One region of the Dactylosporangium sp. NBC_01737 genome, then DNA from elsewhere that is predicted to be linked to it. Evidence: riboswitches for the same ligand, from Rfam matches in the RefSeq annotation. Region 1 holds a riboswitch; each other region holds the start of a gene.

Region 1 (6,600 bases):
GCCGGGCTCGACCGCCTCGACGAGCTCGCCGGGCCGTTGCGGGCGGCGGGCCTGGACGTCAGGGTCGTCACCACCGGTACGCCGCGGTCGCTGCCGCCGTCGCTCGGGCTGGCCGTCTACCGGGTCGTGCAGGAGGCGCTGACGAACACCCTGAAGCACGCCGGCGCGGCGGCCGTGGACGTGACGATCGGCTTCACCCCGGACGCGCTGGCCGTCGAGGTCCTCGACGACGGGGCCGGCGCGTCCCCGGGCGGTGGCGCGCCGGGGCACGGGCTCGTCGGCATGGGGGAGCGGGTCGCGCTGCACGGCGGCACCCTGCACGCCGCGGCCCGGGCCGGTGGCGGTTACGCGGTCACCGCGACGTTCCCGCTCGGCGCCTGAGCCCACTCGGCGTCGCTCATCCGCAGCATCCGCACGCCGATCACGCCCGCGCCGGCGATGTACAGCAGACTCCCGGCGATCATGCCGATCGGGTACACCGGCCCGGCGAGCATCCCGGCCACCATCGCGGGCGGGGCCCACCACGGGACCTGCCGGTCGTACGCGAGCGTCAGGCCGAGCAGCAGCACGCCGAGCAGCCCGAGGAACCCCGGCACCTGGAAGCCCCACAGCGCACCGCCGGCGGCGAACGCCGCGTCGGCGAGACGGTCGCCCTCCGCCGTGCCGAGGTCCGCCTCGAGCCGGGCGTAGAAGAAGTCGCCGAGCATCAGCGCCGAGAAGTTGACGACGCCGAGCAGGGCGACCGCCCCGGCGATGTGCCCGAAGAGCACCGCGCGCCGCCGCACCAGGTGGATCATCCCGATGATGCCGGGGACGAGCAGCACCCAGCTCCAGTGCAGCAGTACGGCGCTCACGGACACCTGCCCGGGGTGGCGCCCGTAGGCCCCGTCGGCGGCGTCGCCGGCGCGCAGGGCGGGGTCGACGAGCAGCCCCGCCACGTAGAGCAGTGGCGCGGCGACGAGGCAGGCCCCGGCCAGGAGACGTCGAAGGTTGTGCGGCATGACGACCTTTCGGCTCGAACGGAATCGGTGTCGAGCCGGAACCGTAGGCCGCGCCGCCGCGAGCCGTCGTCAGCCGCGACGCTGACCGGGTCAGCGCCGCGGCGGACCCGCCCGGGCCGTTGCGCGGCGCGGGGGTCGCAGCGCCGCGGCGGACCTGTCCGGGGCGTTGCGCGGCGCGGTCGTCTCAGCGGTCCGGGATCAGCGCCGTCAGGCCGTCCAGGAGGCGGGCCAGGCCGAACTCGAACAGCGTGTCCAGGCCGAAGTCGACGGCGCCGTCCGGCTCCTGCGCCAGGCGGACGAACATCGGATAGTCCCCGCCTGCCACGATCTCGCCGAAGCGGTCCATCTGCGCGGCGAACCACTGCTCGTTGGTGACCCCGCTGTCCTGCTCGGCGCCGGCCTCCCACTCGAGGTTGACCGCGGTGCCCCGGGCGTGGTTGGCCAGCATCATCGCGGTCTGCATCGCCACGGGCAGCGGCAGGCCGGTCTCGTCCAGCGCGGCGAGGACCCACTCGGTGTGGGCCATCGCGTGCGGCGCCATCGGCGGCCGGGTGAACGACATGACCTCCGCCGCCCACGGGTGCCGCCGGTAGATCGACCACTGCAGCCGCGCCACCGTCTCCAGGCGGCGCCGCCAGCCCTCCGGCGCCGGCGACGGCAGCGGCGACGCGGCGAACGCCGCGTCCGTCATCAGGACCAGCAGCTCCTCCTTGCCGGCCACGTGCCGGTACAGCGTCATCGTCGGCATCCCCAGCGCCGCGGCGACCCGCCGCATCGACAACGCCGCCAGCCCGTCGGTGTCCGCGATCGCGGTCGCCGCGGCGACCACCTGCTCACGGTGCGCGGGCCGGCGATCCCGGGACGCGGGGGGTCGGGCCACGACGGTGCCGACCCCCGGGACCGCCTCGACGAGCCCCTCGTGGCGCAGCGCGCCGAGCACCTTGGTCGCGGTCGCCATCGCGACGCCCCACTCGCGGATGATCTCCCGGGTCGACGGCACCCGGTCGCCGGGCCGCAGGTCGCCGGCCCTGATCCGGTCGCGGATCAGCCCGGCGATCCGCAGGTAGTGCGCTTCGGTCACGAACCGATTCTAGTGCACTAGTGCACCGGACCGTAAAATGGCAGTTGACAGTGTTCGTACGCTGTACGCATGGACATTCTCATCTCAGGTGCGAGCGTCGCCGGCACGGCGCTGGCGTTCTGGCTGCGGCACGCGGGGCACGCGGTCACCGTCGTGGAGCGGGCGCCCGCCGTGCGCGACGGCGGCTACGCCATCGACGTGCGCGGCACCGCCCTGCGGGTCGCCGAGCGCATGGGCATCGCCGACCGGGCCCGCCGCGCCGGCACCGACACCCTCGGCACCAGCTTCGTCAACGCCGCGGGCAAGCGGATCGCGACCCTGCCGCTCGGTTTCGGGGTGCTCAGCCCTGACGACATCGAGATCATGAAGGGCGACCTCACGCGCCTGCTGTACGACACGGTCCCCGGCGGCGTGGAATGGATCTTCGGCGACACGGTCACGGCGCTGGACCAGGGCGCGGGCGGGGTGCGGGTGACCTTCGCCCGGAGCGCGCCGCGCGGCTTCGACCTCGTCCTGGGCGCCGACGGCCTGCACTCCGCGGTCCGGGCGCTCGCGTTCGGCCCGCCGGAGCGGTTCGTGCACGACCTCGGCAGCCGCATGGCGATCTTCACCGCCCCCAACGAGCTCGGCATCGAACGCTGGCAGCTGATCCACAACGCGCCCGGGCGGGTCGCCAGCGTCAAGACCGACCCGGGCAACGCGACGATCAAGGTCAACCTGCTGTTCGGCGGCACCGGCGGCACCGGCGGCGCCGACCACCGCGACCGTGACGCCCAGCGCCAGCACGTCGCGGCGGCCTTCGAAGGCTGCGGCTGGCACGTGCCGCGCCTCCTGGAGCACCTGCGGACCGCGCCCGACTTCTACTACGCGCCGAACGCGCAGGTCCGCATGGACGCCTGGACCCGGGGCCGGGTCGCGCTGGTCGGCGACGCCGGCTACTGCCCGTCGCCGCTCACCGGGCAGGGCACCGGCCTCGCCCTCGTCGGCGCGTACACCCTGGCCCGCGAGCTCGCCGCCGCCGGCGACGAGCACGTGGCGGCGTTCGCCCGGTACGACACCGTGCTGCGCGACTTCGTCGAGGTCAACCAGCGGGCCGCGCTCGCACCGGCGAAGGGGTTCGCGCCGCGGACCGCCCGGGAGGTGTGGCTGCGCGACCTCAGCATCCGCATGCTGCCGCACGTGCCGTGGCGGCATCGGATCTTCGAGGCCATGACGAGGGACGCCAAGCGCGCCTCCGAAGCGTTCGAACTCTGCACGGACGACGCACATTTGCTTAGGATCGGGGGTGATACGTCGATGTGAGGGTGCAGGGTCGGCCGGATCGGGGTAGGCAGCCGTGGATCGTGATCGGGACATGGCGATGGCCGCGATCCGCTCCGTCTACACCATCACCGGCCGCATCAACACCGGCAGCACCGTCGCCGAGACGCTGCACCGCATCGCCGAGGCCGTCGTCGAGAGCGTCGGGTTCGGCGCCGCGGTGGTCAACTACCTGCATCCCGAGGGCGTCTACGAGGCGGTCGCGATCGCCGGCCCCGAGGAGGCCCGCGCCGAGCTGCTCGGGGTGCGCTACCCGGCGGCCGAGTTCGACGCGCACCTCGCCGACGCCGACGAGTGGGGGCAGCTGCGCTTCCTGCCGCACGAGCGGCACAACGACGGCATCCAGTCCTGGATCCCCTCCCCGGCCGAGGGCGCCGACCAGGTCCCCGACGAGGAACGCTGGCACCCGCTGGACGCCCTGTTCGCGCCGCTGTGCGCACCGGACGGTTCGCTGGTCGGGATCCTCAGCGTCGACCTGCCCGCGGACGGCAGACGCCCAGGCGCGTTCCAGCAAGAGCTGCTGGAGATGCTCGCCGCGCAGGCCGGCATCGCGATCAACAACGCCAACCTGGTCGAGGCGCTGCGCCAGGAGCGCCGGCACCTGGAGGCCAGCGAGGCCGCGTTCCGGCTCGCGTTCAACGGCGCCGGCACCGGCATGTGCATGATCGGCCTGGAGGGCGCTGACCTGACCCGGATCGTCCGGGTCAACCCGACCCTGTGCGAGCTGCTCGGCCGGGACGAGGACGTCCTGGTCTCGATGCGCTTCGGCGACTTCATCCACCCCGACGACTTCGACCACAGCCGGGAGGTGTTCGCCGGCGGTACCGGATCCGTCCGTGACTACGAGGTCCGCTGCGTGCGCGGCGACGGCGAGACGATCTGGATCTCCGCCACGATGTCGGTGGTGGCCGGCTCGCCCTCGTTCGCCATCACGCAGGTGCAGGACATCACCGGCCGCAAGGCGACCGAGGCCGACCTCGTGCGGCGGGCCTCCCGCGACCCGCTCACCGGGCTGGTCAACCGCGACGCCTTCACCGAGCCCCTCGCCACCGCGATCCGCCGGGCCCGCACCGAGGCCGTCATCAGCGCGCTGCTCTTCTGCGACCTCGACGACTTCAAGGTCATCAACGACACCCTCGGCCACGACGCCGGCGACGCGGTCCTCGTCGCCGTCGCGCACCGCCTCGTCTCCCTGGTCAGGCCCACCGACACGGTCGCACGCCTCGGCGGCGACGAGTTCGTCGTCCTCACCGGCAACGTCACCGTCACCGACCTCGGCGCGCTCGTCGACCGCCTCGAACGCTCCGTCTCGGCACCGGTCACGCACCAGGGCCACATCATGCGGGTACGGGTCAGCGTCGGCGTCGCCGTGATCGATGACACGGTCGACGATGCGGGCGCCGCACTGCGCGCCGCCGACCGCGCGATGTACCTGGTCAAGGGCGGGCGCCACGCCGGAGGGGTGACCAGGCGGGTGACCGCGTTCGGTGATCGTTCGGGTGCGCCGGGTGGTATGCCGTTGCTGCGGTTGGCCCGCCCCGAAGCCGCCCAGTAGGGTCGTGAGGTCCGCTCCGGTCGACCTGCACCGCATCCGGTGCTGCCGGGCGGGCGCCGTCGAGTCGCGAGACGTTCGCGAGCCGGGGACCCACGTAGTCCTCTGGGGTGTATCCGTGGCCGAGCCACGGTAGGGCGAAGCTTCCCGCCCGAACCCGTCAGCTAACCCGGTAGGCGGCACCGGAAGGAGTCTGCCGATGATGGCCGCCCGCCCGCCGTCGTAGCGCCTCACCACTGATTCCCCCCTTCCAGCACGCCGCCGTCCGGCGCCGTGCCGATGCCGCATGTCTGTCTTCGATGAAGGACCTTCAGTAGTGAAGCCATTGCCACGTCAATTCCATCCTCGACATCGCCGGCCGGCGCTCAGTGTGAAGACCGGCACCGTCTCGGTCGCCGTGCTGTCCGCCACGCTGCTGGCCACCCTGCCCGCCGACTCGCCGTCGATGTTCACCGGCTCCGCGTATGCCGAGTCCGGGGCGGTCGCGTCCGCGTCGCCGTTCTCGTCCCCTGCCGCGTCGCCCTCCGTGTCCGCGTCACCGTCGCCGTCCTCGGCCGGGCCGCTCGCGGTCGCGGTGCCGGCGGCGCCGCCCGTGCCGCCGGCACCGCCGGTCGTGCGGCCCGTCGCCGGGCTGAACCAGCGGCAGATGGACAACGCCGCGCTCATCGTGAAGCAGGGCCGGGCGCAGGGCATGCCCGACCGGGCCCTCGTCGTCGCGATCGCGACCGCGATGCAGGAGAGCAACCTGTACAACGTCGCCAGCGCCGCGGTGCCGTCCTCGCTGCAGCTGCCGCATGAGGGCGTCTCCTCCGACCACGACTCGGTCGGGCTGTTCCAGCAGCGGGCCAGCCAGGGCTGGGGCACGGTGGCGCAGCTGATGAACCCGTCGCACTCGGCGATGCTGTTCTACAACGCGCTGTCCCGGGTGCGGGGCTGGGAGCGGATGAGCGTGACGGCGGCCGCGCAGGCGGTGCAGCGCTCGGCGTTCCCCGGTGCGTATCAGAAGCATGCCGGCCGTGCGGAGCAGGTGGTCGGCGCGCTCAGCTGAGATGCCCGCAGTGACCGGCCGGCGCCCGTGGGGTCCCGGCCGGTCGCGGCTCTGCGACGGCGCGGTAGTGGCTGCCGGGTGCGACCGGCTTCGATGACTACTGCGCCCCGGACGCCGATCTCCTCTCTTTCCGCATGATCGAAGGACGCCCCAGGCCGCCGGGGCGACCACCGCTGTCCTTCGATCATGCCGGCAAGATCATCCACCCGTCCCGGAACCCGCGACCGCCGGCAGGACGATCCAGCGCGTGACCCGTCGCACGTCGCTCCCGCCGTGATCAACGCTGCGTGTTGGTCACCCGGGCAGCCGCGGGATGACTTCGATCACACCGCAAGATCGCGCGGGTTGTGGGTTCCGCGGCTTTGTGGGTCGCGGGTCAGGCCGGGTGGCGGGTCAGGCCGGGTGGCGGGTCAGGCCGGGTGGCGGGTCAGGCGGGGTGGCGGGTCAGGCGGGGTGGCGGGTCAGGCGGGGTGGCGGGTCAGGCGGGGTGGCGGGTCGCCCAGCGGGCCAGGGCGATCAGCTCAGCGACCGCGGCCGGCTCGGGGATCGCCAGGTCGAGCGCGAGTAGTGCCTGCGCCAGGAGGTCCTCGCCCTGCTG
Region 2 (6,600 bases), 3.4 Mb from region 1:
ACCGAAGCGAACCGGATCAGCTCCCGAGTCGTCTAGGTAAGTGGTGCAACTCTCACGGGTCGTCACCGGAATCGCCCGCGAGGGTGGAATTCGGCAGGCCAGGTGACTGTTGTGTAGGGGGCATACCCGGGGGGCACCCGTTTTAGCAGGGTGAAACGGGGAAGGCGAAGGATGGACGGGGAGGGGCCCGAAGGTGGAGAACGTGAAAGTGGAGATGCGACCCGATACAGGTGCCGAAGAGCGTGACCTGGTTGGTGTCTACCTGCATGAGATCTCCCGCACGCCGCTGCTCGACGCCGCTTCTGAGGTCGAGCTTTCCAAGGCGGTCGAGGCTGGTCTCTACGCGGAGCACCTGCTGGACGTGGCGGAGCTGCCCGACGGCGTGAGCGCCGCGGAGCTGCAGCGCCTCGTCGACGAGGGAGAGCGTGCCAAGGACCGGTTCATCCGGGCCAACCTGCGACTCGTGGTCTCGATCGCGCGGCGCTACGTGCGGTCCGGCATGCCGATGCTCGACCTCATCCAGGAGGGCAACACCGGCCTGGTCCGAGCCGTCGAGAAGTTCGACTACGTGCGCGGCTACAAATTCTCGACGTATGCGACATGGTGGATCCGCCAGGCGATCAGCCGGGCGATAGCGCAGCAGGAACGCACCGTCCGGCTGCCCGTCCACCTCGTCGAAGACGTCAACCGGATGCGCAACGTCGCGCGTCAGCTCACCCGCGAGCTCGGCAACGACCCCGAGCCCGAGCAGCTCGCCGTCGCCCTCGGCGTCCCCGTCGAGCGCGTCCACGAGCTCAAGCGCTGGTCCCAGGACACCGTCTCGCTCGACACCCCTGTCGGTGACGACGGTGACACCAGCCTCGGCGACCTGGTCTCCGACTCCGACGCACCGTCGCCGGAGGACGTGGTCCTCGCCGCCCTGGAGCGCCAGCGCATCGAGGGCCTGCTCAACCACCTCGACGACCGGTCCGCGGGCATCATGCGCGCCCGCTACGGTCTGGAGGACGGTCGCGAGCACTCGCTGACCGAGGTCGCGAGCCGGTTCTCCCTGTCCCGCGAGCGCATCCGCCAGCTGGAGATCCAGGCCCTCGGCCGGCTCCGCGAGCTGGCCCGCGCCGAAGGCCTGCAGGCGGCCTGACCGACAGCAACCCGCAGCCCCTGACCTTCCCGGTCGGGGGCTGCTCCGTGTCAGTAGGGGTTGCCGCAAACCTTCCAGGCGCCGGCCTCCTTGCGCAGCGGGACGGCGTGGGCCTCCTTCGGGCCGGTGGAGTAGGTCACATCGGCGGTGATCCTGGCGGTCTCGAGCCCGTTGTCGTTGCCGTACCAGCCACCCCAGTGCAGGTCGTGCGAGACCGGCTTGCGCCGGTTGACCGCCGCCTCGAACGATGACTGTTCGTAACGGGCCCGGGTGTCGTCGCACAGCCGCTCGTAGGCCGCGGCGAGGTCACCCGACTCGAGGTCGGACAGGAACGCCGACGTCGCCTCGCGGGCGGCCTTCGTGCGGTCGTCGAAGAAGAAGTAGGCACCCGCGCCGCCGCCGCAGCAGCACAGCACGACCACGACGGCAAGGACGATCAGCACGATCTTCACCGAGCTGCGGCGGCTGCGAGATTGGGTCACGGGCGAGATCTTAAGATCGTTGCGCCACCACGAACAGTCGCGGAAACGGCAGGATCGTGCCGAACGGCTCGCGGGGGTAGCGCTCGCGCAGCCGGGCGGCGACCCGCGCGCGGAAGTCGTCGAGCTCCGCGCCGGACAGCGCGTCGAGGTAGGGCCGCAGGCCGGTGCCGCTGAACCACTCCAGGACCGGGTCGTCGCCGGGCAGGACGTGGAAGTACGTGGTCTCCCACGCGTCCACGGTGAGGCCCAGCGCGGCGAGGGTCCGCACGTACCAGGCGGGCTCCTGCACCGGCGTCGCGCCGCGCGGACCCAGGACGCCGGGGTCGAGGATGCCCGGGTCGAGGATCGGGCCGCCGGTCGGGACCTGGAAGGCGAGCGTCCCGCCGTCGTCGAGGGCCGCGGCCAGCACCGGCAGTAACGCCGCGTGATCGGGCACCCACTGCAGCGACGCGTTGGCGACGATGACGTCGACCGACCCGCGCTGCGGCCGCCACCCGGCGATGTCGCCGAGCTGGAAGGACACCTGCGGGCCGGCCAAAGGCGCTGCGGCGGCGAGCATCTGCGGCGAGGAGTCGATGCCGAGCACAGCCGCGTCCGGGTACCGCGCGGCGAGGGTCGCGGTCAGCGTGCCGGGCCCGCAGCCGAGGTCCACGACCGCCACGGCGGAGGTGGTCGGGATGCGCGCGACCAGCTCGTGGAAGGGCCGGGCCCGTTCGTCGGCGAAGCGGGCGTACTGCTCGGGATCCCAGGAGGCCATGCCCCATCTTGCGGGCATGGCCTCCTGGCGCGTGACGAGGGGTTCCTAGTGAGGGCGCCCGTAGCCGGTCGTGTTGGAACGGTCGACCGAGGCGACCTCGACGTTGCGGCCCGTGGTCGGTGCGTGGATCATCTTGCCGTTGCCGATGTAGATGCCGACGTGGCTGGGCGACGATCCTCCGAAGAACGCCAGGTCTCCCGGCGAGAGCGCGGACCGCGAGACGTGCGTGACCCTGCTCGAGCGCCACTGGTCGTTGGCGTTGTGTGGCAGCGTGATGCCGGCCGCCTTCCAGGCACCCATGGTGAGGCCCGAGCAGTCCCAGCTGCCCGGTCCGGCGGCGCCCCACTTGTAGGGCTCGCCGAGCTGGGCGCAGGCGAACGCGACGGCGGAGTTCGCCGGGCTCGTGCATTCGGCGCCGAGGGACACCTTCACACCGGTCGATCCGGTGCTGCCGGCCGCGGCGGCGCGCCGCTTGAGGGCGTCGAGCTTCTTGACGTCGCCCTCGATCTTCTTCTTCTTGGTCTCCAGCTCGGCCTTCTGCGCGTTCTCCGCGGCGAGCGTGTCGTCGATCTTCTTCTTCTCGTCGTCCAGCTTCGACTTGGCCTCCGAATACTCGGCGATCGCGCGCTGCTGGTGCTTGCTGATCTGCCGCAGCGTGGTGAGCTGGTCGATCAGCGTGTCCGACGACTGCGCGCTGAGCATGACGTTGAGGCTCACCATGTTGCCTGAGCCCTTGAACGCGGCGATGGCGATGACGTCGACGTCGGAGTTGGCCGCGGCCATGCTGTCCGCGAGGGGCTGGATCTTCGCCTGGACGGTGGCGGCCTCCGCCTGAGTGGCGGCAAGCGTTTCATTGATCTTGTTGTAGGCCTCGATCGTGACTTCGAGCTCGTCGCCCGCCTTCTCGAGCTGGGCTTGGATCTCGGCAGCTGTGGGATCGGCCTTGGCGACGCTCGCAGGCGCCACGACGGCCAGCGCGACGGCCCCGATGATCAGGGAACGCAGCAGTGACCGCTTGGCGCGGTGTCCAGCGGACAAGGGATGACCCTTCATTCACCGACCGCCTACCGGGTTAGCTGACGGGTTCGGGCGGGAAGAGTGCGCCCTACCGCGGCTTCGCGGATTCACCCCAAGGAACCTGGGTCCCCGGCTCGACAGCGCCATGGGCGCTCGACTCGGCGGCGCTTGCACGGCGCCGCCCGGGGTGGGCGACGGACTGCCGGGCAGGCCGGACCTAACTTAACGTGATCACCAGCGAAGCGAAACCCACGCGTGTCGTTCTATATCTATTACCCTAAAAGTCCGAATCACGGCGAGTTGTCGGTCCACATCGGACGGTGATGCGCCACAGAAGATGGTGTTGACGGACACACAATTGGGGCTTGATTCTGCTCTGATACCCGGTTAAATACACGTAACTTTATTCACCGACGATGCACATAGTTCGCCCACTCCGAACACCCCCGGAGGAGCGTCACCCCCATGTTGCGTGTCCAGAACCTCGAGGTCGTCTACGACGACGTGATGTTGGTGCTGCGCGGCGTCAGCCTGCAGGTGCCACCCGGACGCATCGTCGCGCTGCTCGGCGCGAACGGTGCGGGCAAGACCACGCTGCTGCGGGCCCTGTCGGGCCTGCTGGGCGTGCACGACGGCGCCATCACCAAGGGCGCCGTCACGCTCGACGACAAGCCCATCCACCGGCTCCGGCCGGCCGCCGTGGTCCGCCGCGGCGTGTCGCAGGTGATGGAGGGGCGAAGAACGTTCGCCGAGCTGACCGTCGAGGAGAACCTGCGGCTCGGCGCCCACACCCGCCCGAAAGGACGGGCCGAGGCGATGGACCGCATGTACAGCCTCTTCCCCGTCCTCGCCCAGCGGCGCGGCAGCATCGCCGGATACCTCTCCGGCGGCGAGCAGCAGATGCTGGCGATGGGGCGGGCCCTGATGTCCGACCCGGCGTACCTGCTGCTCGACGAGCCCAGCCTCGGCCTCGCGCCGCGCCTGGTCGAGCAGGTCCGCGACCTGATCGTGCAGATCAACCGGGCCGGCACCGGCGTGCTGCTGGTCGAGCAGAACGCGACCATGGCGCTGTCCATCGCCGAGCACGGATACGTGCTGGAGACGGGCAAGGTCGTGCTCGACAAACCCGCCGCCGAACTGCTCGCCGACGACGACATCCGCGAGTTCTACCTCGGACGGGCCGAGCGGTCCTTCCGCGACGTCAAGCACTACAAGCGTCGCAAACGCTGGCTGTCATAGAGCCGCAACAACCCCTTCGGGAGTCGCCGTGCTGCGTTTCGAAGACGTCCGGCTCAGCTTTGCCGGCGTCAAAGCCATCGACGGTGTCTCGTTCACCGTCGCCAAGGACGAGCTGTTCGCCGTCATCGGCCCCAACGGGGCCGGGAAGACGTCGATCTTCAATGTGATCTCCGGTGTGTACCGGCCGCAGAAAGGCAGGGTGATGCTCGACGAGCTCGAGCTCACCGGACTGCGCCCGGACAAGGTCGCCAAGCTGGGCGTGGCCCGCACCTTCCAGAACGTCGAGCTGTTCCAGCACCTGACCGTGCTGGAGAACCTCATGCTCGGCCGGCACCACCACATCCGCTACGGCACCCTCGCCGCCATCGCGTGGCTCGGCCGCGCCCGGCGAGAGGAGATCGCCAACCGGGCCGTGGTCGAGGACATCGTGGACTTCCTCGAACTGGCCCAGTGGCGCCGCCTGCCGGTGGGGCTGCTGCCGTACGGCGTGCAGAAACGCGTCGAACTCGGCCGCGCCCTGGCGATGGAGCCGAAGCTGCTGCTGCTGGATGAGCCGGTCGCCGGGATGAACCTGGAGGAGACCGAGGACATGGCCCGCTTCATCCTCGACGTCCGCGAGGAGCTCGGCATCCCGATGATCCTCGTCGAGCACGACATGGGCCTCGTCATGGACCTCGCCGACCGGGTCATGGTCGTCGACTTCGGCGTGCCGGTCGCCACCGGCACGCCCGCCGAGGTGCAGAACAACCCTGACGTCCTGCGTGCCTACCTGGGGGAGGTGGAGGCGGCATGACACTCCCTGTGTCAACCTCAGGCAGCGACCAACGTGGTTTGTGTGGGTTGGTTCAGTCGTACAGCGTTGCCGTGCCGGTCGGGGTTGTATGGCGTCTGGTCGGTCCAGCAGCGCCAGATGACGCGGATCCAGGCTCGGGCGAGGACGCGGATGGCGTGTGGGTGGTCCAGGCCGCGGGCGCAGGCGGCGGCGTAGACCCTTGCTGCCCAGTCGCTGTCGTGGCGGCTGTTGTCGGCGAAGGTGGTGACCGCGACGCGGAAGCGTTTGTTGCACGCCCATCTGAAGTGCACGGCTCGGTGTTTGCCGGATTCCTTGGTCACCGGGGTGACACCGGCGAGCGCGGCGATGGAGTCGGGTCCGGCGTAGGCTTCGCGGGAGTCGCCCCACTCGGCGAGGATCTGCGCGGCGTTGATCTGACCAGACCTTGGCAGCGATGTGAAGATCTCGGCGTCCGGGTGTTCGCCGAGTGTGGCGACGACACTGCGGCTGAGCGTTTTCAACGCGGCCACGACCGCGCGCAGGACGGTGACGAGGGCGGTCACCGCGTCGCGGACGGCCTCGCACAGGACTTCGTCGGTAGTCCCCGCTGGGGCGGCGCGCAGCCGGGCGAGGAGCTGCTCGCCGGTGCGCCGGCCGGAGTAGCCGTGTTTGACGCAGAACGCGGTGAGGCGTTTCGCGCCGAGGTGCGCTGCGTGGCGGGCGGTCGGGTAACGGGTCAGGAAGTCCAGGGCGATCGGGGACTCGACGTCGGCGAAGACGGCCACGGCGCCGGGCCAGTGCGTGTCCAGCAGCGCGGTGAGCTGGTTGGTGGCCGCGACGCGCATGTCGACCAGGTCCCCGCGGGTCCGGGTCACGGTGCGCAGCGCCTTCGTCTGCGCCGTGTACGGGGTGGCCAGCTGCAGCCGGTGGTGCCGCAACCGCAGGTACTCGGCGATGACTTCCGCATCGCCCGCGTCGGACTTGGCGCCGGACAACACTTCGCCGTCCCGCCAGGTTTTGATCGCGTTGGGTTTGACCGGCACCACAGGGTGTCCGGCCTCCAGGAGGATGTCGACGAGCCGACCGTCGGGTCGTTCGATCCCGATCGGCATGGCCTCGGGGTGCCCGAGACCGGCCAGGCGGCGCAGCAGCCCGGCAAGACCGACGGCGGTGTGCTCCACGGTGAACGCGGCGA
Region 3 (6,600 bases), 1.7 Mb from region 1:
CGCCCGGCGTGACGATGCCGGCGCCGTCGTTGCCGGCGACCGTGAGCACGCTGCCCAGCGGGGCCGGGTAGTTGTGGGTCGGCACCACCTTCGTGCTCGGTGCCATGGTCGAGTGGCGGGCCGTGAACATCGAGTACGTCTCGTGCCAGGCGACCTCGAGATGGCGTTCGAGGTAGTGCACGGAGAGCCAGATGGTCGGGGCGCCGCTCGCCGAGGTGGCGATCGCGTGGAGGCCGAAGAGCGCGAAGTGGTGGTCGCGCAGCTGCTCGATCGTGGCCTCGTTCATATCGATCGTGAGTTTGTGCTGCTCCACGGCTGTCCTCCAGGGTTCTGCGCGGCAGTAGAACCTCAGTGTGGAGCGATTGGGTTGCGCAATCGGGGCATTTCGTGAAAGTCACTCACGCCCTGGCCGGGCTGCATCGATGACGGCGCGGGCGGCGCGGTCCAGCTCGGCGGGGTCCGGCTGGAAGGCGGCGGCGATGTCCGGGTGGAGGCTCGACCTGGCGGTCTCCAGCAACCGGGCGCCGACCTCGGCGGCCGACTCTGCGTGGTAGTCCTGGGCGACCTGTTCGGCGGCCCATTGCAACGCCGAGCTCAGCTGGGCTTCGAGAGGCTCCTGCAGCTTCTGCGCCGCCGGGCTGAGCTGAGCGTCGTCGAGTGAGACGTGGAGTTCCTGCATGATCGCGCGATACCCATGTGCCGCGCGTTTCAAGCGCTGCGCGCGAGCAGTCGCACCGACCGGGGCGCGTTGCGCCGGGCCGGGTACGTCGAACGGACCAGCGCGAGGGCCCACGCCATCCGCGCCACCGCCGTGTCCGGGTGGTCACCGAACTCGCCGGCGACCTGGGCCGCGCAGCCCTTGATGCCGACCCGCCGCAGCGTCGTCGCGACCGCCGCACGGATCTCGTCGCTCTTCGGCGCCTGCGAGCACTGCAGGTGGGAAACGAACAGTGCCTCGGCTCGTACCGCCTCGAATGTCGTGATTGCCATCTCGCACCCCTTGGTGTGTGTTCCTGATAACACCAACGCTAGAAGTGTCCGAAGCGTTCGGGCTCACGGATTCATGCCACCGTCGTGTACCCGTCACCCTGCGTGTGGTGGTGCGGTGGCGTAGGGGCTGTGACAGGGTGATCGCGTGTCGTTGACCCCGTCTGGTCCGGTCCGTCTGCACCGCGCCGCGCGCATCGAGGACGCCTTCCACGACGTGCTGGAGCGGCGGCTCCGGCTGCGCGGGTGGAAGGTCGCCGTCACCCCGTACACCGGCTACGGCGGCCCCGGCTGGGTCCGCGTCCTCGGCCGGGTCCTGCTCGCCCGCCTGGACCCGAAACCCGGGCGGCGCCTGAAGAAGCTGCGGGGCTGGCGCTCGTTCACCGCCGTGTCCGTGGCGAACGCCCCGGTGCGCATCACCGCCGGGGACCGCACCTGCGAGGTCCGCTGCGACCGGGGCGGCTTCATCGACACCGTCATCGAGGCGGACCTCGCCCCCGGCTGGGCAACCGTCACGCTGCAGAGCGAGGACAGCACCCCGGTCGAGGCGCCGGTGCGGATCATCGACCCGTCGGTGCGCTTCGGGATCGTCTCCGACGTCGACGACACCGTCATGGTCACGACGCTGCCGCGCCCGCTGCTGGCCGCGTGGAACACGTTCGTCCTCGACGAGCACGCGCGCGCCTCGGTACCGGGGATGGCGGTGCTCTACGAGCGGCTGGTCAACGCCAACCCCGGCGCTCCGGTGTTCTACCTCTCGACCGGCGCCTGGAACGTCGCGGCGACCCTGACCCGGTTCCTGTCGCGCCACCTGTACCCGGCCGGCCCGCTCCTGCTGACCGACTGGGGCCCGCAGCCCGACCGGTTCTTCCGCAGCGGCCAGGCGCACAAGCGCGCGTCCCTGGCGCGGCTGGCGGAGGAGTTCCCCGACATCCGGTGGCTGCTCGTCGGCGACGACGGCCAGCACGACCCGGAGATCTACGCGGAGTTCGTCGCCGAGCACCCCGACAGCGTGGCCGCCGTCGCGATCCGGCACCTGTCCCCGACGCAGGCGGTCCTCGCCGGCGGCTTCCCGACCACGGTCGAGAGCACCCGCCGGCTGCCGGCCGACGCGAGCGCCGCACAGCGCTGGCTGCGCGCCCCGGACGGCGCCGGTCTCTGGCGCCTGCTCCGGGACACGGAGATGCTCTAACCCTGGTCCGGTCCCGGCGCCACCATCCACAGGTGGCCGTCGGGGTCGGCGAAGGCGCCGGCGTACCCCCACGGCTGCTCGGCGGGCTCGGTGACGACCCGGCCGCCGGCGGCCCTGGCCCGCTCGATCACGGCGACCACGTCCTCACGGCCCGGCACCGACCGGCTCAGGACGCACTCGCTCGTCCCGGCCGGCGCCACCTGGTGATCGCCGATCACCCAGCCGAACCCGTCGGCCGGCACCAGCATCAGGGCGACCCCGTCCGCGACCGGGAACTGCAAGGGCTCCGGCAGCCCGTCGCCACCCTCCGGGCCGAACGGCTCGGCGTCCAGGACTGCGCGGTAGAAGGCGTGGGAGGTGTACCGGTCGGCGACCGGCAGCGCGATGGTGAAGGTCATATGAGGTATACGTCAGGGAGTGCCGGAACTCATCGCGGCCGCTCGCGGGGCGCCGACCTTGGCGATGATCTCCCGCAGGACGCGCTCCGACGCGTCGTGCGGGACCTGGCAGGTGCCGGCCGCCAGGTGGCCGCCGCCGCCGTACTCGAGCATCACCGAGCCGATGTCGGTCGGTGAGGTGCGGTCCAGGATCGACTTGCCGACCGCGAAGACGGTGTTGAGCTTCTGCCTGCCCCAGATCACGTGGATGGAGACCCGGGCGTCCGGGAACAGCGCGTACACCATGAACCGGTTCCCCGCGAAGATCACCGCTTCGTCCCGCAGGTCGACGACGACCACGTCACCCTCGACGTGGCTGACCCGACGCAGCTGGTCGACGAAGAGCTCCTGCTGCTCGCGGAAGAGCTCGGCCCGCTCTGCCACGTCCGGCAGCGCCAGGATCTCCTCGACGTCCTGATGGTCGATGCACGCGTCGATGAGCTGCATCATCAGCTGGTAGTTGGAGATCCGGAACTGGCGGAACCGCCCCAGCCCGGTGCGGCTGTCCATGAGGAAGTTCATCAGCGTCCACCCGACCGGCTGCAGGATGTCCGCGATGTCGTACTGGGCGGAGTCGGCCTTGTCGACCGCCTCCATCAGCTCGTCCGACACGTTCGGGAAGCGCGCGGCGCCGCCGAAGTGGTCATAGATGACGCGGGCCGCCGACGGGGCCTCCGCGTCGATGATGTGGTTGTCGTTGTCGCCGGTGTTGCGCAGCGTCTCCGAGTGATGGTGGTCGAAGACCATGTGGGCGCCCGGCGCGTACGGCAGATTCGTCAGGATGTCGTTCGGCCCGACCTCGACCGCGCCGTCCTGGACGTCCTTGGGGTGCACGAACGTGATGTCGCCGATGAGCTCCAGGTGACGCAGCAGCACGGCGCACACCAGGCCGTCGAAGTCGCTGCGCGTCACGAGTCGGTGCTTCACGAGAAATCCCCTCACCTGCGTCGGCCGGTCGACAGTTGCCCTATCGGCCGGCCGTCCGCAGACGTGAGGGTCTTACAGCACGGACAGATGCACGTGGTTGGTGTGGTCGCTGGAGGGATCCCCGCCGACGCCGCTGTAATGGTGCCAGCCGACCGCGGGCGTCCAGATCTGTTTGAACCAGATGACGTACATGACGCCGAGCCGGTCCGCGTTCTTCACGAAATAGGTCGCGAGATTGGCGCCGTAGACCTTGTCCTCGCCGGCGGCGACACCACCGAAGCCGGACTTCGATTGTACCGAGAAGTCGCAGGCACGACCCTTCGGGTGCTCATACGGCCCGCTGGGCCGGTAGCACGAGACGAACCGCTTGAAGCCGGCCGCCTGCGCCTGCTGCATCGCGTGCAGCGTGCGCTGCGTGATGCAGCCGGTGGTGGTGGGATCGTTGACCTTGCACGACTCCGCCGACCAGCCACCGCTGGCGTTGCGCGGCGACGGCTGCGCGAGCGGCAGGTTGGCCGAGACGAAGCCGTTGCTCGGCCCGCCCGCCTGGGCCAGGCCCTTCTCGGCTTCCTTCTTCTTCGCGGCCATGACCGCGACCTGCTCCTGCTGGAGCTTGACCTCTGCCTCCAGCGCGGCCTTCTGCGCCGCCTGGTCCTTCTTCAGCTGGTTGAGGTCGCGCAGCAGGTTGTCATTGTGGTGGGCGATCTCGTCGATCGAGCCGGCGCGCTCCGCGAACCCGGTCGGGCTGCCCGAATCCATCAGCGCCACGAACGTGGTGAGCGGCCCCGTCCGGTACGCAGCGACGGCGATCGCCGAGACCTGCTCGGTGACCCTGGCCAGCTCCGCCTCGGTCACGGCGAGCTTGGCGGTCAGATCGGCCTGGTTCTTGACCGACGCGTCGAACTTGTCCTTGGCCTCGATCCAGCCACGGGTGCTCTCGTCGAGGACCTGCGCGAGGGTCGCGTTGGAACCCTCGTCGCCTGTGTCGTCGCCCGGCTCGGCGGCGGCCGGTGCGGCAGCCATCCCACAAAGGACGGCGGCCGTCATCAGGACGGCGAGAATCCGCCGACCGGGATGTCGTGATGACATCTGGCTCGTTGTTCCTTCCGTCGGCCGCCGACCGGGTTAGCTGACGGGTTCGGGACGGAACGATCCCTACCGCGGTTGCCCGCGGATTCACCCCAGTTACGGTTGGGTCCCCGATTCGCCGGTGTCGAGCCGGCGATTAGGCGGCAGTCGCGCCCGGCACCGCGGGGAGCGGTGCCTGTCGGACGAGACCGACGGCCAGCCTACCCAGGGCGATTCGCCCGCGCAGCGCACCGATTGTGCGGTGCTGTGACACACCTCTCGAAACGGCACCACCCCAGCAGGTCGCCTAAGCGTCCCGAAAGAAATCGACGTGATGGAAATCACTAAAATGCTTTCACGCTTCCGGAACCGTCTGCCCGCGACCATTGTTCTACGCAACCTACCGATCGCGCAGTGTCACCACCCCGGATGCGGCGGAATGCCGCAATGCGCCGCTATTCAATCTTCAGAGTAGTGAATGCGCACAAATGACACCCGGCCGCGCTTGCCGTTCTTCCACCGATGGTCCACGCCCGTGATCCAAGGACGGCGCCGACCGCGTTCCGTCCTTCGATCTGCCATCCGGGACGTCGCCCCGGATGGCGCCGCCGCTGCCCGCGATCCGCCGGCCGCGCCAACCTGGTCGACGCCGCTCACGACCCGCGAAACGGCATGGCCGCCCCTGCCTCGGTCGCCTCCGCCCGTGATCCAAGGACAGGGATGGCTGTCCCGGTAGCCAGCCCCATCCTTCGATCAAGCAGGCCGCGAAGGCTACCCCCACCGGAGTCGCCTCCACTCGTGATCCAAGGACGCCGGTGGTTGTCCCGGTAGCCGGATCCAGCCTTCGATCATGCAGGCCGGGAGGCGACCCCCGGCCGACGTCGCCTCCGCTCGTGATCCAAGGACGGCGGTGGCCGCCCGGATGGCCAGATCGCGCCATCGATCACGGAAGTCGACGCGCGGCCGGCGCACGCCCGATCGGCAGACCACGAACGCGGCAGCAGACGACCCCTGGCGCGCCGAGCACGCACGCCCGCCGCCGGCCCGTGCCGCCCAGGCCCGCACGCGCAAGGCAGCCGCCCGACCCCGATCTCGACCTCCACGCCCGACCTGCGGCTCACCCCGAGCCGCGCCCGGCCCTCCCGTGATCCAAGGACGGCGGTGGCCGCCCGGATGACCAGATCGCGCCATCGATCACGGAAGTCGACGCGCGGCCGGCGCACGCCCGATCGGCAGACCATGAACGCGGCAGCAGACGACGCCGGGCGCGCCGAGCACGCACGCCCGCCGCCGGCCCGAGCCGCGCCAGGCCCGCCTGAACCGGGCCCGCATGCGCAATGCAGCCGTCCGACCCCTGCGGCCACCCGAGTGGCGCCCGGCCCGCCCGTGATCCAAGGACGGCGGTGGCCGCGCGGATGACCAGATCGCGCCATCGATCACGGCAACCCACGCGCGCGGCCGGCACACGCCCGATCGGCAGGCCATGAACGCGGCGGCAGACGACCCCGGGGGCGCGCCGAGCACGCACGCCCGCCGCCGGCCCGCGCCGCGCCAGGCCCGCACGCGCAAGGCAGCGCCCGACCCCGATTTCCCGCTCCACGCCCGACCTGCGGCTGACCCGAGCGGCGCCGGGTCCGTGATCCAAGGACGCCGGTGGTCGCTCGGGCGACCGGATCGCGCCATCGATCACGGAAGTCGACGTGCATAGCGGCCGCCCATCCGGGCCGCGGCCGGCACGGCCCTCGATCCCGATCTTCCGACTCCCCGTCCGGAGCGCTTGCACCCGGCGCTGCACATGCACGCCGACGGCTGGACCGCCCCTGCTTCGCGCCCGACCTGCGGCTCACCCGAGCGGCGCCGGGTCCGTGATCCAAGGACGGTGGTGGTCGCTCGGGCGACCGGATCGCGCCATCGATCACGGAAGTCGACGTGCATGGCGGCCGCCCATCCGGGCCGCGGCCGGCCCGATCCTCGATCCCGATCTCCCGA

Evidence for each region. A riboswitch is a leader RNA that binds a small molecule or an ion and turns the genes downstream of it on or off. The one in region 1 is predicted to bind cyclic di-AMP.
Region 2: it holds a riboswitch for cyclic di-AMP, as region 1 does, so the genes downstream of both, OHA72_RS02010 (C40 family peptidase) here and OHA72_RS17195 (hypothetical protein) in region 1, are expected to answer to the same signal.
Region 3: it holds a riboswitch for cyclic di-AMP, as region 1 does, so the genes downstream of both, OHA72_RS09350 (coiled-coil domain-containing protein) here and OHA72_RS17195 (hypothetical protein) in region 1, are expected to answer to the same signal.

Annotation. Positions count from the first base shown of each region.
Region 1 covers NZ_CP109153.1:3,798,795-3,805,394, forward strand. Annotated here, with positions in the region: gene OHA72_RS17170 (sensor histidine kinase) at 1-381, shown strand, start outside; gene OHA72_RS17175 (hypothetical protein) at 345-1,001, opposite strand; gene OHA72_RS17180 (TetR/AcrR family transcriptional regulator C-terminal domain-containing protein) at 1,186-2,082, opposite strand; gene OHA72_RS17185 (FAD-dependent monooxygenase) at 2,152-3,384, shown strand; gene OHA72_RS17190 (diguanylate cyclase domain-containing protein) at 3,419-4,957, shown strand; cyclic di-AMP (ydaO/yuaA leader) riboswitch at 5,005-5,148, shown strand; gene OHA72_RS17195 (hypothetical protein) at 5,325-6,002, shown strand; gene OHA72_RS17200 (polyprenyl synthetase family protein) at 6,519-6,600, opposite strand, start outside.
Region 2 covers NZ_CP109153.1:431,524-438,123, reverse strand. Annotated here, with positions in the region: gene OHA72_RS02025 (sigma-70 family RNA polymerase sigma factor) at 215-1,138, shown strand; gene OHA72_RS02020 (Rv0361 family membrane protein) at 1,189-1,620, opposite strand; gene OHA72_RS02015 (methyltransferase domain-containing protein) at 1,631-2,377, opposite strand; gene OHA72_RS02010 (C40 family peptidase) at 2,423-3,415, opposite strand; cyclic di-AMP (ydaO/yuaA leader) riboswitch at 3,423-3,568, opposite strand; gene OHA72_RS02005 (ABC transporter ATP-binding protein) at 3,860-4,633, shown strand; gene OHA72_RS02000 (ABC transporter ATP-binding protein) at 4,662-5,426, shown strand; gene OHA72_RS01995 (IS110 family RNA-guided transposase) at 5,444-6,600, opposite strand, start outside.
Region 3 covers NZ_CP109153.1:2,135,970-2,142,569, forward strand. Annotated here, with positions in the region: gene OHA72_RS09320 (hypothetical protein) at 1-286, opposite strand, end outside; gene OHA72_RS09325 (hypothetical protein) at 395-679, opposite strand; gene OHA72_RS09330 (hypothetical protein) at 709-990, opposite strand; gene OHA72_RS09335 (App1 family protein phosphatidate phosphatase) at 1,136-2,179, shown strand; gene OHA72_RS09340 (VOC family protein) at 2,176-2,577, opposite strand; gene OHA72_RS09345 (DHH family phosphoesterase) at 2,590-3,543, opposite strand; gene OHA72_RS09350 (coiled-coil domain-containing protein) at 3,616-4,566, opposite strand; cyclic di-AMP (ydaO/yuaA leader) riboswitch at 4,642-4,777, opposite strand.